3 regions of the Kitasatospora hibisci genome follow, and region 3 is predicted to be linked to each of the others. Evidence: riboswitches for the same ligand, from Rfam matches in the RefSeq annotation. Region 3 holds a riboswitch; each other region holds the start of a gene.

Region 1 (5,774 bases), 2.5 Mb from region 3:
ACGCCTGCCCGCACCTGCCCACACCGACCGGCGGGGCCGTGCCGGAGCGGCACCGCACCCTCCACGCGGCGATCGACTCCAGCCACCACCTCTGCACGCCCCGCGAACGGCACCTGTGGACCGCCCTGTCCGTCTTCCGCGGCGGCTTCGACCTCGCCGCGGCCGAGGCGGTCTGCCACGGCGAGGACCTGCCGCGCCACGCGGTGCTCCGCACACTCGCCGCACTCATGGACAAGTCCGTCCTGACGCGCGAACAGCACTCCGGGGAGCCCCGCTACCGGATGCTGGAGACACTCCGCCACTACGGCCTCGCCCGGCTGCGCGAGCAAGGACGCGAGGCGGACACCCGGCGGCGCCACCGCGACCACTACCGCGACCTCGCCGCCCGCGCCGAAGCCGACTGGTTCAGCCCCCGGCAGAGCGCCTGGTTCGCCCGTCTGCGCCAGGACCACGCCAACATCCGCTCCGCCGTCGAGTTCGGCCTCACCTCACCCACCGAGGCCCAGGGGGCGCTCGAACTCGTCGCCGCCCTCTGGAGCCACCGGTTCGGGCACGGCTGTCTGGAGGAGGAACGGCACTGGCTCGACCGCACCCTCGTCCTCGGCACCACGCCGACCCCCGCCAGGGCCAAGGCCCTCTGGGCCGACGGCTGGCTCGCCCTCCTGCGCGGCGACGCCCCGACCGCCGCCGTGCGCCTCGCCGAGTGCCGGGCCATCGCCGACCGCGTCGACCACGGCCCCACCCACGCCCTCGCCGACCAGCTCGCCGGCCTGAGCGCGCTGTTCCGGGACGACTTCGCCCAGGCCGTCGAGCTCCTGCACCGCGCCCTCGACCACCACACCGCGACGGGCGACCCGGGAGCGCAGTGGACCACACTCTTCCTGCTGGCCGTCGCCTGCACCCTGGCCGCGGACCCCCGCGCCCGCCACTACGCGGACCGGGGCCTGGCGCTCTGCGACACCCACCACGCCCAGTGGTCCCGCCGGTACGCCCTGTGGGTCATCGGGCTGCAGCGCTGGCTCGTGGCCGATCTCGACGGCGCCCGCGCCGCGCTGAAGGACGCCCTGCGGGTGGAGGAACCCGGACACAACCTCTTCGCCACGGCCCAGACCCTGGAGGTTCTCGCCTGGACCGCCGCGCAGGCCGGCTCGGCCGGCGACGGCGCCGTGCTGCTGGGGGCGGCCCAGGCGGTGTGGGAGCGGATCGGCGTCGTGCCCCGCGCGCTCGGCCGCCTCCTGAACCACCGCGACGCCTGCCGCACTCTCCTGCGCCGGCACCTCGCCGAGGAGCAGCTGGCGGGGGCCGAGCGAACCGGCGCCGAGATGTCCCTGGCGCAGGCGGTCGCCTTCGCCCTGGACCGGGAGCCGGCCCCGCCCGCCGAGGTCGCGCCCGGCCGTTCGCCCTTGACCGCCCGGGAACAGCAGGTCGTCGACCTCCTGACCGAGGGGCTGACGGACAAGCAGATCGCCGCCCGGCTGGTCCTGTCTCCGCGGACCGTCGAGGGCCACGTCCAGCGCGTCATGACCAAGCTCCACGTCAGCTCCCGGCTCCAGATCGCGGCCTGGGCCTTCGGCCTTCGGGCCGCCCCCCGCTGAACCCCCGGCCACCGCCTCCGGGCCCCGCCCCGGGGGCCACCGCCCCCGGCGCCGCGGTGCACCGGCCCGACCGGTCGCGTGGTTGTACGCGACCGGTCGGGCGGGGGCGAGCACGTGGTTCCACGCTGTCGCGCACCGGCCCACTGCCCCGAAGCTTGCTGCGACACGCCGGCCCACGAACCGAGCCCAGCCCCCACGCGCGCCCCGCACAACAGTGCGGCGGCACGCCCAGCGGGCCGGCGGAGTCACCCCCACCCTCACTCCCGGGACCACCCCAGTGCCCGGGACACACCTCTGGAGCCGCTGTGCACACGCGCCGCCGCACCTCCCGCCTCCTCGCGCCACTGACCGTGGCCGCGCTGGCCCTGCCACTGGCCCTCGCCGCCACCCCGGCACGGGCCGACGGTCCCACGGCGGGCAGTCCCGCCGCCCCGAGTCCCGCCGCCGTGAGCAGTACGGCCGCCAACCCCACGGCCGCCGTCGCCATGGGCGACAGCTACATCTCCGGCGAAGCCGGTCGCTGGAAGGGCAACAGCCTCACCACCTCCACGAGCCGCGCCGGAACCGACCGGGCCTGGACAGGCAGCGCCTACGACCCGTCCCGGGTCTACGGGGCCAGCGCCGGCAACGGCTGCGACCGCTCGGACGTCGCCGAGATCCGCCGCGCCCCCACCACCGCGCAGTACCAGATCAACCTGGCCTGCTCGGGCGCCACCTCCGTGAACATCCCCCGTGCGGCCAGCGGCGGGCAGTCCTACAAGGGCGAGGCCCCGCAGGCCGACCAGCTCGCCCAGGTCGCCCGCGACTACAACGTCAAGCTCATCTCACTCTCGATAGGCGGCAACGACCTCGGCTTCGCCGACGTCATCGTCTCCTGCGTCGAGGACTACGAGATCTGGAACTCCTACTGCCACGACGACCAGCAGGAGGCCGTCGACTCCCGGATGGCCGGGGCCATGGCCGGCGTCGCCAAGTCGATCGACGAGATCCGTGCCGTCATGACCCAGGCCGGCCAGGCCCCCGACAGCTACCGGATCGTCCTCCAGTCGTACCCGTCCCCGATTCCGCGCAGCTCCGAGAACCGCTACCCCGAGAGCGGCTGGAGCCGGACCAGCACCGGCGGCTGCCCGTTCTGGAACCAGGACGCCGACTGGGCCCGGGACCGTCTGGTCCCGCAGATCTCCGACCGGCTCGCGCGCGTCGCCGCCGCGAAGGGCGTGCAGTTCCTCGACCTCCGGGACATGCTCCAGGGTCGTGAGGTCTGCTCCACCGCGACCCGCCTGGCCACGCCCAGCAGCCCGCCCACCGCGACCGGGAGCGAGTGGGCCCGCTTCCTCGACTTCGGCGTCACCGTCCAGGGCACCATCGAGGAGTCGTTCCACCCCAACTACTACGGCCAGCAGGCCCTCGGGCGCTGCCTGACCCTGCTGGACGCCAAGGGGAGCGGCAACTGGTCCTGCCGCAACACGGCCGGCCGCGACTCCACCGGCATGTACCTCACCGCCCGGTAGCCGGCCCGGCAGCCGGCTCGGTGGCGCCGGCACCGCGACGGGCCGCTCCTGCCTGCCCCGGCCGGGAGGAGCGGCCCGTCGCCGGTGAGAGGCGACAGGCCCCCTTGGCGGGTCGCCCGGGAAATCTTGTATGGTGCTTGGCGAATCATCCAGAGGGGTGGAGGGACCGGCCCTACGAAGCCCCGGCAACTCCCCGGTCGACTCGGCGTCCGAAGTACGCGCCGCGCCGTCCGGGATCAGTGCCAACTCCGGCCTGTCGCCAATGTGGCGCGGGAAAGATGAGGAGACACGGTGCTCTCTGTGCTGTCCTTCGCCCGGGCGCTTCCCGCCCCGGCCCTTCCGCGTACCCGTCTCGTGCCCGGCGCAGGCAATCGGCCGACTTCTCCGGCCTGCCCTCGCTGACCACCCCCGCTCCCCACGGGGGGCGTCCGCGAGTGAAGCCCTGCTGCTGCTCGCGGGATCTGAGACGGAGTACCCATCCATGGAGAACACGAGCGGCGTCGGCGTGCTCGACAAGGTCACCTCGATCCTCGGCACCCTGGAGGCCGGTCCCGCCACCCTGGCCGGACTCGTCACCGCCACCGGCCTGGCACGTCCCACCGCCCACCGGCTCGCCGTCGCACTCGAACAGCACCGACTGGTCGCGCGGGACATGCAGGGCCGGTTCATGCTCGGCCCGCGACTCACCGAGCTCTCGGCGGCCGCCGGCGAGGACCGCCTGCTGGCGGCCGCCGGACCGGTCCTCACCCACCTGCGCGACGTCACCGGCGAGAGCGCCCAGCTCTACCGCCGACAGGGCGAGATCCGGATCTGCGTGGCCGCCGTCGAGCGCCTCTCAGGGCTGCGCGACACCGTCCCCGTTGGAGTCACCCTCCCCATGAAGGTCGGATCCGCGGCCCAGATCCTGCTCGCCTGGGAGGAGCCCGAGCGCCTGCACCGCGGCCTGCAGGGCGCCCGTTTCACCGCGACCGCCCTCAGCGGTGTACGGCGCCGCGGCTGGGCCCAGTCCATCGGTGAGCGCGAGCTCGGGGTCGCCTCCGTCTCCGCACCCGTCCGCGGCCCGTCCAACCGGGTCGTGGCCGCCGTCTCGGTCTCCGGCCCGATCGAACGGCTCACCCGCCACCCCGGCGCTCACCTCTCCCAGGCCGTCGTCGAGGCGGCCGCCCGCCTCACCGAAGCCCTGAGCCACTCCTGATCGGCCGGCATCCTCGTCGCGACGCAGCTCCTTGCCGAGCGGTGGGACGGGCGGTTTGTCTCCTGCGCCGAGTAGGAGTAATCTCGCCCAGTCGCTCGGCAGGGAGCACCGGACACGCAATGGCGCGGACGGTCCCGGGGCGGCCGATCCCTTGAAACACCATTCCTTCCCTTCCGGGGCCGGGTCGCGTCTTGTCGCGCTCCTGTTCGGGTCGGGGTCTATTCGGTGTGTGCGTTTATGGGGATTGCGGCCGGATTCGCCTTTCGGGGCGGGGGTCGGCTAGAGTTTGGAACGTCGGACGGGGCGAACAGCCGCAGAAGACGCGGTGAGTTGGATGAACGAAGCCCCGGAAAACGGAGCGGAAATCGTCTGATAAGCTGGAAACACGAAAGAACGAAGCGCCCGGAGGGCCGGTGTGAGAGCCGCCTGAAGGAAGTGTCCGTTCCTTGAGAACTCAACAGCGTGCCAAAAGTCAACGCCAGATATGTTGACATCCCCGGCCTCGGATCATCCGGGGTTGGAGATTCCTTTTGAAATAACACTAGCGAGGACGCAGTGCGCGGGGCCGCCCTATTCCGGTGGTTGCCGTGCCGCTCAACGCGGGTGTTTCGCCCGATTACGGGCAAGCATTCACGGAGAGTTTGATCCTGGCTCAGGACGAACGCTGGCGGCGTGCTTAACACATGCAAGTCGAACGGTGAAGCCCTTCGGGGTGGATCAGTGGCGAACGGGTGAGTAACACGTGGGCAATCTGCCCTGCACTCTGGGACAAGCCCTGGAAACGGGGTCTAATACCGGATATGACCTTCCTCCGCATGGGGGTTGGTGGAAAGCTCCGGCGGTGCAGGATGAGCCCGCGGCCTATCAGCTTGTTGGTGGGGTAATGGCCTACCAAGGCGACGACGGGTAGCCGGCCTGAGAGGGCGACCGGCCACACTGGGACTGAGACACGGCCCAGACTCCTACGGGAGGCAGCAGTGGGGAATATTGCACAATGGGCGAAAGCCTGATGCAGCGACGCCGCGTGAGGGATGACGGCCTTCGGGTTGTAAACCTCTTTCAGCAGGGAAGAAGCGCAAGTGACGGTACCTGCAGAAGAAGCACCGGCTAACTACGTGCCAGCAGCCGCGGTAATACGTAGGGTGCGAGCGTTGTCCGGAATTATTGGGCGTAAAGAGCTCGTAGGCGGCCTGTCGCGTCGGATGTGAAAGCCCGGGGCTTAACCCCGGGTCTGCATTCGATACGGGCAGGCTAGAGTGTGGTAGGGGAGATCGGAATTCCTGGTGTAGCGGTGAAATGCGCAGATATCAGGAGGAACACCGGTGGCGAAGGCGGATCTCTGGGCCATTACTGACGCTGAGGAGCGAAAGCGTGGGGAGCGAACAGGATTAGATACCCTGGTAGTCCACGCCGTAAACGTTGGGAACTAGGTGTTGGCGACATTCCACGTCGTCGGTGCCGCAGCTAACGCAT
Region 2 (5,774 bases), 2.2 Mb from region 3:
AGATCCAGCCGAACAGGCCCTCGGTCACCGGACCGAGGCTGCCGAGCGTGAGACCACCGGGGTTCGGCTCATCGTTGGTGGTGTGGCGGACGAAGGCCACGATCTGCTTCTTCTGCTCCTCGGGCATGGTGGTGTCCGGGAACGACGGCATGTTCTGCGGGCCGGTCTGCATGGCCTCGTAGATGTGCTTGGCGTCCACGCCCTCCAGCGACGGGGCGTACTTGCCCTTGGTCAGGGCACCGCCCTGGCCGGCGAAGTTGTGGCACTGGGCGCAGTTGGTGCGGAACAGCTCGCCACCCTTGGAGATGTCCTCGGGGTTGGTCGAGGTGAACTGCTCCTCGGTCGGCGTCACCGGGCCGGGGCCGAGCGAGGACACGAAGGCGGCGAGCTGGTCGATCTCCGCCTGCGAGTAGATGGTCTTCTTGCGCGGCACCTGGGCGCCGGGCTGCTGGGCCGGCATGCGGCCGGTGCCGACCTGGAAGTCGACCGCGGCGGAGCCGACGCCGACCAGGCTCGGACCGTCGCTGCTGCCCTGGCCGTTCAGGCCGTGGCAGGAGGAGCAGCCCACGGCGAAGAGCTTCTTGCCCTCATCGATCGCGAGCGACTGCGCGGCGACGTCGGCCTGCGCCTTGTCGGCGGGCGCGAACGCGGCGTACAGCCCCCCGGTTGCCGCCAGGGCGAGAAGTAGGACGACCAGCGCCGCCAATGGGTGGCGCCGTCGTGCGGAGAGCTTTTTCACGGAATAACCCCGGTGTCAGGATCTGGTCGACTGGTGGGTGCACCCGGCGGCCGGTCTGGCCGGCACGAGGCTGCCTCTCTAGGGCTGCGCGCGCGGTCGGTCGGTGGGAGCGTCGGCACCGGACGAAGCGGCCCGTCGCCGGTGAGGGCGGGGCCGTGCGCCGGTGGCCAGCGACCTGATCAGCTGGTTACTTGATCAGGTAGATGGTCGCGAACAGGCCGATCCACACGACGTCGACGAAGTGCCAGTAGTACGACACCACGATCGCGGCGGTGGCCTGCTCGTGCGTGAACCGCTTGGCTGCGTACGTCCGTCCCAGGACCAGCAGGAAGGCGATCAGACCACCCGTCACGTGCAGACCGTGGAAGCCGGTGGTCAGGTAGAACACCGTGCCGTACGGGTCGGAGGACAGCGAGAGGCCGTCCTTCTTGACCAGCTCGGTGTACTCGAAGACCTGGCCGCCGATGAAGATCGCGCCCATCACGAAGGTGATGACGAACCACGAGCGGAGCTTCTTCACGTCCCCGCGCTCGGCGGCGAAGACGCCGAGCTGGCAGGTCAGCGAGGAGAGCACCAGGATCGTGGTGTTGACCGAGGAGAAGGGCACGTTGAGGGCGTGCGCCTTCTCGGTCCAGAACTCGGCTCCCTTGACGGAGCGGAGCGTGAAGTACATCGCGAAGAGGGCCGCGAAGAACATCAACTCGGAACTGAGCCAGACGATCGTTCCGACGCTGACCATGTTCGGCCGGTTGACCGATCCGTGCGCGTGCCCGGTTTCTACTGCTGTTGCTGTCGCCACGACGGACATTATGTCGGTCCCTTATTCCGTCTTCACGCCGGGGGGTCTCCCTCGGAGTGTCCGGTGCGTGCGGTATGCCCCGGTGGCGCCGGGCGGGGCTTCCGGACGGCGGCTGAGCAGCGGCGTGTCCCTTTTCTGACGGTTCTTCGCGGGCCCCTTCGACCCCCTTGCCCAGCGTGTCGCTGCACCGCTGCGAGGGGCCCGGGAAGTAAGGGGAGCGGCCCCGCAGTCGGCCGTACGGGTGGACTGCGTGCGCGGGGGTGACGGGCCGTCCTCCGGGAGGGTGAGCCGGGGGCGCGGCGGCTTGAGGGGGATCGTGCGGGACGGCCTCGGCGGGGGGTGATCGGGAGTAGCATCCGGAGTGAGGTGAACGTGGTCCGGATCACACGTGAGGGAGCAGGGCCCATGGCGTACAAGTCCGACGAGAGGCTGACCGTCCTCGTCTACAGCCACGACCGCAACACCCGCGAGCAGGTGCTGACGGCCCTCGGCCGCCGGCCCGCCGAGGACCTTCCGGAGCTGGACCACCTGGAGTGCGCGACGCACCCCGCAGTGCTGAAGGCGCTGGAGAAGGGGGGCGTCGACCTCTGCGTGCTGGACGGCGAGGCGGTGCCGGCGGGCGGGCTGGGGCTCGGGCGGCAGCTGAAGGACGAGATCTACGGCTGCCCGCCGGTACTGGTGCTGATCGGCCGGCCGCAGGACACCTGGCTGGCCGCCTGGAGCCGGGCCGACGCCGCGATCTCCCGGCCGGTGGACCCGGTGGCGCTCGCGGAGGCCGCCGCCACGCTGCTGCGGGCCCGGGTGGCCAAGCGGGCGCCTGCCGTCCGCTAGGCCGCGCCCCGCGGGCGCCGTCTCAGTACGAGAGAAGAAGTCCGGCGGCGGGACCTCGGCGTCCCGCCGCTCGATAGGCTGGCTCCATCCGTACGGACATCCCTTTCCGGGAACCGACAACAGCTGGAGTCAGCCATGGTGAACGTGAACCCTGCGAACGGCGGCAACGACCCCGTGCAGGTGGTCCGCACCTGGCCCGACGTCCTGTCGGCACTGCTCAGGGGTGAGGACCTCGACCGCTCCGCCTCCTCCTGGGCGATGGACCGGATCATGAGCGGCGAGGCCTCCCCGGCCCAGGTGGCCGGCTTCATGGTGGCGCTCCGCTCCAAGGGCGAGACGGTGGAAGAGGTCACCGGCCTGGTGGACGCGATGTACGCGCACGCCGAGCCCCTCAGCATCCCCGGCCCGGCGGTGGACATCGTGGGCACCGGCGGCGACCGGGCCAAGACGGTGAACATCTCCACCATGTCCGCGATCGTCGCCGCCGCGGCCGGCGCCAAGGTGGTCAAGCACGGCAACCGGGCGGCGAGCTCCGCCAGCGGCTCCTCGGACGTCCTGGAGAAGCTCGGCATCAGCCTCGACCTGTCCGCCCGGCGGGTGGCCGAGGTGGCCGAGGAGGTCGGCCTCACCTTCTGCTCCGCGGCGCGCTTCCACCCGTCGATGCGGCACGCCGCGACCGCCCGGCGCGACCTCGGCGTTCCGACCGCGTTCAACATCCTCGGCCCGCTGACCAACCCGGCGCGGGTGACCGCGCACGCGGTCGGCTGCTTCGACACCCGGCTGGCCGGGCTGATCGCCGGCGTGCTGGCCGGGCGCGGCGCCCGCGCGCTGGTCTTCCGCGGCGACGACGGCCTGGACGAACTGACCATCACCACCACCTCGCGGGTCTGGGTCGTCCGCGACGGCGAGGTCACCGAGACCACCTTCGACCCGCGTGCGGTCGGCATCGAGCCGGTCGGCATCGAGGCGCTGCGCGGCGGCGACCCGGCGTACAACGCGGATGTGGCCCGCCGGCTGCTGGCGGGCGAGCACGGGCCGGTCCGGGACGCCGTCCTGCTGAACACGGCCTCGGCCCTGGTGGCGCTCGACCTCACCGACGCGCCGCTCGCCGAGCAGCTCGCGGCGGGCATGGCGCGGGCCGCCCGGGCGATCGACTCCGGCGCCGCACAGGATCTGCTGAAGCGCTGGGCGGAGGCCACCAGCAAGGCGTGAGAAGGCAGTCGGGGCCCGCGGGGAGGCGTTCCCGCGGGCCCCTCGCGCTGTCCGGATGGCGGAATGCCGTTTGACCGCCCCGGCGGGCGCGACCTAGAGTCCTGGCCAGGTCATGAGTGACAGCGCGAAGCCCCAGCTTGCTGTCCGGCAACCCTCCGTCCGTGGCGGGGTGCCCTGGGTGAGGACCGGGCTCCGTGGCGATCCGTCCGCGGGGCAAGCGCGGACGCCGGACGGCATGCACCCCGGGGTCCTCACCCCGTGAAGGAGTGCACCCGTGTCCCTCGTCTCCACCGAACTCCGTGCCCCGCTCGCCGTCCTCGGCCGCGACGTGCAGGTCCCGCTCGCCGACGGTGCGAAGGTCGAGTACGCCGCGCTCGACTACGCCGCCAGCTCCCCGGCGCTGCAGCGGGTCTGGGACGACGTCGCCGCCTACGCTCCCTACTACGGCAGCGTGCACCGCGGCGCCGGCTACCTCTCCCAGCTCTCCACCGACCTGTTCGAGCAGAGCCGCCGCACCGTCGCCGAGTTCCTGGACCTGCGCGAGGGCGACCAGGTGGTCTTCACCCGGGCCACCACCGACTCGCTCAACCTGCTGGCCGGTGCCGTTCCGGCGGGTACCCGGGTCTTCGCCTTCGAGACCGAGCACCATGCCTCACTGCTGCCGTGGGCCCACGCCGGGCTGGCCGTCACCTACCTGCGAGCCCCTCGCTCGCGGGCCGAGGCGGTCGCCGCCCTGGACACCGCGCTGGCCGCGGCGCCCGAGGGGCCCAAGCTGCTCTGCGTCACCGGGGCCTCGAACGTCACCGGCGAGCTCTGGCCGGTCGCCGAGCTGACCCGGACCGCCCACCGGTACGGCGCCCGGGTGGTGCTGGACGCCGCCCAGCTCGCCCCGCACCACCGGGTCTCGGTCCGGGAGCTGGACGTGGACTGGATCGCCTTCTCCGGCCACAAGATCTACGCGCCGTTCGGTGCCGGGGTGCTGGCCGGCCGCGCCGACTGGCTGGACGCGGCCGAGCCCTACCTGGCCGGCGGCGGCGCGACCCGGACGGTCGCCCGGGAGACCGACGGCTCGGTCGCCGTGCAGTGGCACACCGGCCCGGCCCGGCACGAGGCCGGCTCGCCGAACGTGATCGGCGCCTACGCCATCGCCTCTGCCTGCCGGGCGCTCGCCGAGGCGGGCTGGGACGCGCTGGAGGCCCGCGAGCAGCAGCTGGTCGCCCGGCTCACGGCAGGCCTGGCCGGGATCCCGCAGGTGAAGGTGCTGAACCTGTTCGGCGCCGACTCCGCCCGGGTGGGCGTCCTCTCCTTCGTCGTCGAGGGCTGGAACAGCTCGCACTTCTCGGCCGCGCTCTCCGCCGAGTACGGCATCGGGGTGCGCGACGGCCTCTTCTGTGCGCACCCGCTGGTGCGCACGCTGCTCGGCGACGAGGACGTGGCACCGTCGGAGTGCGGTGCCCCCGAGCCGTCGCTGCCGGGTGAGCGGAGCCTGAACGCGATCCGGGTCAGCTTCGGCGCCGGTACCCCGGACGAGCACGTCGAGCGGTTCCTGGCCGCCGTCCGCGAGCTGGTCACGGACGGCGCGGCGTGGACCTACCGCAACGAGGGCGGCCGCTGCGTCGCGTCGGTGCAGGTCGACCGGGGCCGGCGCGCGGGCTGAGCCGGCCCTGAGCGGCACGGGCGGGGACTACTCGTCCAGGCCGAGCGCGAAGGCGGCCTCCAGGTCGTGCTGGGAGTACGTGCGGAAGGCGATCTGGGTCTCGGTGTGGGCCACGCCCGGGACCTTGTTCAGCCGGCCGGGGATGACCTCGGCCAGGTCGTCGTGGCGGCGCACCCGCACCATCGCCACCAGGTCGTAGCCGCCCGTGACCGAGTAGACCTCGCTGACGCCCTCGATGGCCGCGATCGCCTCGGCGATCTCCGGGATGCGGTCGACGCTGGTCTTGATCAGGACGATGGCGGTGATCACTGTTCCGGCTCCTTTGTGAGGTGCCGCCAGGGTATCGGGCGTCAGCCAGGGCGTCGCGGGAGACGGGTGGCGAGCGTGCAGGCGTAGAGGAAGCCGGCCGCGAAGCCGATCACGTGCACCAGGTAGGCCACCCTCCCCCAGTCCGGCGGTTGGGAGGTGCCCGCGGACCCGGCCGCGTTCACCGACCACCACTGGAGAACGAACCAGAGCCCGAGCACCACCCAGGC
Region 3 (5,774 bases):
GGCGTCCTCGATGCGGTGCTTGCGCTCCTTGAGCTCCACCTCGGTGGCCGCGCCGGCCTTGATGACGGCCACGCCGCCGGCCAGCTTGGCGAGGCGCTCCTGGAGCTTCTCGCGGTCGTAGTCCGAGTCGCTGTTCTCGATCTCGGCGCGGATCTGGTTCACGCGGCCCGCGACCTGCTCGCTGTCGCCGCCACCGTCGACGATGGTGGTCTCGTCCTTGGTGATGACCACCTTGCGGGCGGTGCCCAGCAGGTCGATGCCGGCGTTCTCCAGCTTGAGGCCGACCTCCTCGGAGATCACGGTGCCACCGGTGAGGATGGCGATGTCGCCGAGCATGGCCTTGCGGCGGTCGCCGAAGCCCGGGGCCTTGACCGCGACGGACTTGAAGGTGCCGCGGATCTTGTTCACGACCAGGGTCGACAGGGCCTCGCCCTCGACGTCCTCGGCGATGATGACGAGCGGCTTGCCGCTCTGCATGACCTTCTCCAGCAGCGGGAGCAGGTCCTTGACCGAGCCGATCTTGGAGTTGGCGATGAGGATGTACGGGTCCTCGAAGGTCGCCTCCATCCGCTCCAGGTCGGTGGCGAAGTAGGCCGAGATGTAGCCCTTGTCGAAGCGCATGCCCTCGGTGAGCTCCAGCTCCAGACCGAAGGTGTTGCTCTCCTCGACGGTGATGACGCCTTCCTTGCCGACCTTGTCCATGGCCTCGGCGATGAGCTCGCCGATCTGGGTGTCGGCGGCGGAGATGGAGGCGGTGGAGGCGATCTGCTCCTTGGTCTCCACGTCCTTGGCCTGGGCCAGCAGCTGGTCGGAGACGGCGGCGACGGCCTTCTCGATGCCGCGCTTCAGGGCCATCGGGTTGGCGCCGGCGGCGACGTTGCGCAGACCCTCGCGGACGAGCGCCTGGGCCAGGACGGTGGCGGTGGTGGTGCCGTCACCCGCGACGTCGTCGGTCTTCTTGGCGACCTCCTTGACGAGCTCCGCGCCGATCTTCTCGTAGGGGTCCTCGAGCTCGATCTCCTTGGCGATGGAGACACCGTCGTTGGTGATCGTGGGGGCGCCCCACTTCTTCTCCAGCACGACGTTGCGACCCTTGGGGCCGAGCGTGACCTTCACTGCGTCGGCGAGCTGGTTCATGCCACGCTCAAGGCCGCGGCGAGCTTCCTCATCAAAGGCGATGATCTTGGCCATCAGAAGTGGTCCTCCGGGACACGGTCGACTGCTCGGACCAAGGGGTGCCCGCGACGGACGGCCCTGGTGTGCGGGGGTCCTTTCCCCTACCGCTCCCGGGGGCCTCACCGACCCGGTCCGCTGTCACTCTCACGCTGTGAGTGCTAACGCCAATGATTAGCACTCCCGGTAGGCGAGTGCAAGCCCAATCGCCAACCCGCGAGCCGCGCTGCACCCCCGCGCCGGGCCCGCGCCGCCCCTCGCGCCGCGAAGCAAGAGGTGCACCAGCCGATGGGCCGAGCCGAACTCCTGGGTGTCGGAAAGGTCAGACCGCCGCGCGGACCATGTCCGCCTGCGGGCCCTTCTGCCCCTGAGAGATCTCGAACTCGACCCGCTGGCCCTCCTCAAGGGTGCGGTAGCCGTCCATCTGGATCGCGCTGTAGTGGACGAAGACGTCCGCACCACCGTCGACCGCGATGAAGCCGTAACCCTTCTCCGCGTTGAACCACTTGACGGTGCCCTGAGCCATTCCGAACTCCCCTAGTGCTGTGCTGGCCCTTCACGCGCCCGCGGGTCTGCGGGTGCGGGTCTGGTTGAGGCCGGCCCGGGGAACCCCCCCTGGGCACAGCCGCGCACGCCGCAATCCCCGCCGAGAGCACCGGACGGCGTCCGGTTCACGGGCGATTGCGTCGACCGCGGCTGAATGTATCCGGACCGACGCCCTCTGCAACAGAGCCAATCGCCGTGAATTCACCGGGCCCGCCAAGGGGCAGATCCGACGGAATCGGGAGGAACGCCGCAATTCGCGCCGGACATAGCGGACGAATTACACAAATCCCCTCAAGAATTCTGACATCGGCCTGACATGTTTCACGGCCGCGGAGCGGCCACCGGTCTCAGCGGCCGGACGGGGAACGGCGGTGCGGGCGCGGACGGATTCGACCACCGGTACGAGGGGAAGGGGAGCCCCGTTCCCGGTCGAGCCACACTCTACTCCGACTGGGACCGTAAATATTCCCGCCAAAATACGGCCGGCCGCCCCGGGTCGGAATTCCGTCCCGGGGCGGCCGGCTCGGCGGTCGGACGGCTCAGCAGCCGCCGGCCACCGCCGGAATGATCGAGACGCTCGCGCCGTCCTTGATCTCGGTGGCCAGGCCCTCCGCGAAACGCACGTCGTCGTCGTTGACGTAGACGTTGACGAAACGGCGCAGCCTGCCGGTGTCGTCCAGGATGCGCGCGGCGATCCCGGCGTGGTTCCGGTCGAGGTCGGCGATGACGTCGCCCAGGGTGGTGCCCTCGGCGCTGACCTCGGCGGCGCCGCCGGTGTAGGTGCGCAGGATGGTCGGGATGCGGACGTTGGCGCTCATGGGGGGCTTCTCCTAGCTGGGGGTGGGTCAGGCGGAGGCGAGGCCGGCGTCGCGGAACGAGGCCAGCGTCGGGCGGATGACGGCGGTCATCCCGGCGTCGGAGACGGCGTCCAGCGTCTTCAGGCCGTCGCCGGTGTTGATCGCGACGGTCTCCTTGGCCGGGTCCAGCTGTCCGGTCTCGACCAGCTTCTTCAGCACGCCGACGGTGACGCCGCCGGCGGTCTCGGCGAAGACGCCCTCGGTGCGGGCCAGCAGCTTGATCGCGGCCACCACCTCGGCGTCCGTCACGTCCTCGACCGCACCGCCGGTGCGCCGGGCGATGTCCAGCACGTACGGACCGTCGGCCGGGTTGCCGATCGCCAGCGACTTGGCGATGGTGTCCGGCTTGACCGGGCGGATCACGTCGTGGCCGGCCTTGAACGCCGCCGACACCGGCGAACAGCCCTCGGCCTGGGCGCCGAAGATCTTGTACGGCCGGTCCTCGACCAGGCCGAGCGCGACCAGCTCCCGCAACCCCTTGTCGATCTTCGTCAGCTGGGAGCCGGAGGCGATCGGGACGACGATCTGCTCCGGCAGGCGCCAGCCCAGCTGCTCGCAGATCTCGTACGCCAGGGTCTTGGAACCCTCGCCGTAGTACGGGCGCAGGTTGACGTTGACGAAGCCCCAGCCCTCGCCGGCCGGGTCGCCGATCAGCTCCGAGCAGAAGCGGTTCACGTCGTCGTAGTTGCCCTCGATGCCGACCAGCTCGCCGCCGTACACACCGGCCATGACGACCTTGCCCTGCTCCAGGTCGTGCGGGATGAACACGCAGGACTTGAAGCCGGCCCGGGCGGCCGCGGCGCCCACCGCGCCGGCCAGGTTGCCGGTCGACGAGCAGGAGAGCGTGGTGAAGCCGAACGCCCGCGCCGCCTCGATCGCGCAGGCGACCACGCGGTCCTTGAACGAGTGGGTCGGGTTGCCGGAGTCGTCCTTGATGTGCAGCTGCGCGGTGAAGCCGAGCTCGCGGCCCAGGTTGTCCGCCTTGACCAGCGGGGTCCAGCCCGGGTTCAGGTTCGGCTTGGCGGCGACGTCGGCCGGCACCGGCAGCAACGGGGCGTAGCGCCAGATCGAGGCCGGGCCGGACTCGATCCGCTTCCGCAGCGCCTCGGCGCCCTCGCTCCCGAAGTCGTACGCGATCTCCAGCGGCCCGAAGCACTCCAGGCAGGCGAAGCTGGGGCCCAGCGGGAAGCGGGTGCCGCACTCGCGACAGGACAGCGCGGCGGCGGGGCCGAGGTCAACGGTGCTGACGGGTGCGGCTGTGTCGATAGCCATGGTGGCGGAGGCCTCTCTCCTCATCTTCCCCGCGGCGCGGTTGCGCCACAGGCCGGAATTGGCACCTGTCCCGCCGGGGCCTGTGACGACAGCCGCGCGAGAAGGTTGCCGGGACGTCAACGGGCCGTTCCCTCAGTCCCTCTGGATGAGCTCTGTGAAGTTGTCGGTCCTGCTCAGCGGCGACCCCGGCGTGCGAAGGTCCGGCCGCTGTACGAAGACTGTATCCGAAGGCGTGAGGCTTGAACGGGACCGTCCGCCACGCGAGATGGCCCGTTCCACCCGACCGCTCCACCCGATCACGCCGAGGAGAGACCCGTGCCCGCCGACCCGACACCCGAGCTCGTCCCGCAGGCGGCGTCCTGGCTGCGCCGCCGCTCGTGGAGCGCGGCCGACCGTCCGGTGCACACCCTGCTGGAGGCCAAGCGGGCCGCCGGCCGCGCGGGCAGCGTCAGCGTCGTCCTGCCCGCACTGGACGAGGAGGCCACGGTCGGCGACATCGTCCGGACGGTCCGCCGGGACCTGATGGAGCGCCTGCCGCTGGTCGACGAGCTCGTCGTGGTCGACTCCGGATCCGCCGACGGCACCGCCGCCGCGGCCGCCGCCGCGGGCGCCCGGGTGGTCCACCGGGACGAGATCCTCCCCCGGGTCCCCGCCGCCCCCGGCAAGGGCGAGGTGCTCTGGCGCTCGCTGCTGGTCACCCGCGGCGAGATCGTCTGCTTCATCGACGCCGACCTGCGCGAGTTCGACCCGGCCTTCGTCTCCGGCATCGTCGGGCCGCTGCTCACCGACCCCGGCGTCCAGCTGGTCAAGGCCATGTACGACCGGCCGCTCGAGGTGACGCCGAGCGACTCCGCCGCGGGGGACACCGCCGTGGTCCCGTCCGGCGGCGGCCGGGTCACGGAGCTGGTCGCCCGCCCCCTGCTGAACCTGCACTGGCCGGAACTCGCCGGTTTCGTCCAGCCGCTCGGCGGCGAGTACGCGGCCCGCCGCTCGCTGCTCGAACGCCTGCCCTTCCCCACCGGCTACGGCGTCGAGCTGGGCCTGCTGGTCGACGCGCTGGAGACCGTCGGCCTGGACGCGCTGGCCCAGGTGGACGTCGGGGTGCGCCACCACCGCCACCAGGACGGCCAGGCCCTCGGCCGGATGGCCGCCACCATCTACCGCACGGCACTCGAACGGCTCGACCGGACGCACCGGCTCAAGGCCTCCGCCGATCTGGTGCACCCGCTGCTCACCCAGTTCACCCGCGATCCGGAGACCAGGGAGTTCACCGCGCACACCCACCCGGTCACGGCCCTGGAGCGGCCCCCGATGCACACCGTCCCCGAGTACGCGGGCCGCCACCTGCCGTGCTGAGGGGTTTGCGGCCCCGGGCCCCCGGCAACCTACCCATCATGGGCGATCTCACGACCGAGCGTTCGAATTCGACCGGCACCGGCACGGCCCCGGTCCTGGTGGCATCCAACCGGGGACCGGTGTCGTTCAGCACCGCGGAGGACGGCACGCTGGACCTCCGCCGGGGCGGCGGGGGCCTGGTCTCCGGGCTCTCCGCGATCGGCGACCCCGACGCCGTCTGGGTCTGTGCGGCCCTCGGCGACGCGGACCGCCGGGCCGCCCGAGCGGCCCCGGACGGCCGCCTCGACCGGGCCGGCCACGACGTCGGCGGGCAGGCCGTCCGGATGCTGGACATAGACCCGGAGACCTTCGCCCGCGCCTACAACGGCGTGGCCAACTCGACCCTCTGGTTCGTCCACCACCTGCTCTACGCCACCCCCACGGCCCCCGCCTTCGACGCCGGCTTCCGCACCGAGTGGCAGGCCTACACCGCCTACAACGCCGCGTTCGCCGAGGCGCTGGCCGCCGAGGCCGCCCCCGGAGCGGCCGTCCTGGTGCAGGACTACCACCTCTCGCTGGCCCCCGCCCTGC

What was found. A riboswitch is a leader RNA that binds a small molecule or an ion and turns the genes downstream of it on or off. The one in region 3 is predicted to bind S-adenosylmethionine.
Region 1: another riboswitch for S-adenosylmethionine. It lies ahead of ACF9IK_RS05115 (IclR family transcriptional regulator); the one in region 3 lies ahead of thrC (threonine synthase).
Region 2: another riboswitch for S-adenosylmethionine. It lies ahead of ACF9IK_RS25915 (aminotransferase class V-fold PLP-dependent enzyme); the one in region 3 lies ahead of thrC (threonine synthase).

The regions. Positions count from the first base shown of each region.
Region 1 covers NZ_CP171642.1:1,180,856-1,186,629, reverse strand. Annotated here, with positions in the region: gene ACF9IK_RS05125 (ATP-binding protein) at 1-1,595, shown strand, start outside; gene ACF9IK_RS05120 (GDSL-type esterase/lipase family protein) at 1,901-3,106, shown strand; SAM riboswitch class I at 3,249-3,391, shown strand; gene ACF9IK_RS05115 (IclR family transcriptional regulator) at 3,588-4,301, shown strand; rRNA gene ACF9IK_RS05110 (16S ribosomal RNA) at 4,931-5,774, shown strand, end outside.
Region 2 covers NZ_CP171642.1:5,913,610-5,919,383, forward strand. Annotated here, with positions in the region: gene qcrC (cytochrome bc1 complex diheme cytochrome c subunit) at 1-739, opposite strand, end outside; gene ctaE (aa3-type cytochrome oxidase subunit III) at 927-1,547, opposite strand; gene ACF9IK_RS25905 (hypothetical protein) at 1,944-2,369, shown strand; gene trpD (anthranilate phosphoribosyltransferase) at 2,505-3,581, shown strand; SAM riboswitch class IV at 3,690-3,807, shown strand; gene ACF9IK_RS25915 (aminotransferase class V-fold PLP-dependent enzyme) at 3,856-5,238, shown strand; gene ACF9IK_RS25920 (Lrp/AsnC ligand binding domain-containing protein) at 5,266-5,547, opposite strand; gene ACF9IK_RS25925 (rhomboid family intramembrane serine protease) at 5,589-5,774, opposite strand, start outside.
Region 3 covers NZ_CP171642.1:3,666,764-3,672,537, forward strand. Annotated here, with positions in the region: gene groL (chaperonin GroEL) at 1-1,191, opposite strand, end outside; gene ACF9IK_RS15590 (cold-shock protein) at 1,496-1,699, opposite strand; gene ACF9IK_RS15595 (MoaD/ThiS family protein) at 2,259-2,537, opposite strand; gene thrC (threonine synthase) at 2,565-3,848, opposite strand; SAM riboswitch class I at 3,866-4,000, opposite strand; gene ACF9IK_RS15605 (glucosyl-3-phosphoglycerate synthase) at 4,164-5,204, shown strand; gene ACF9IK_RS15610 (alpha,alpha-trehalose-phosphate synthase (UDP-forming)) at 5,243-5,774, shown strand, end outside.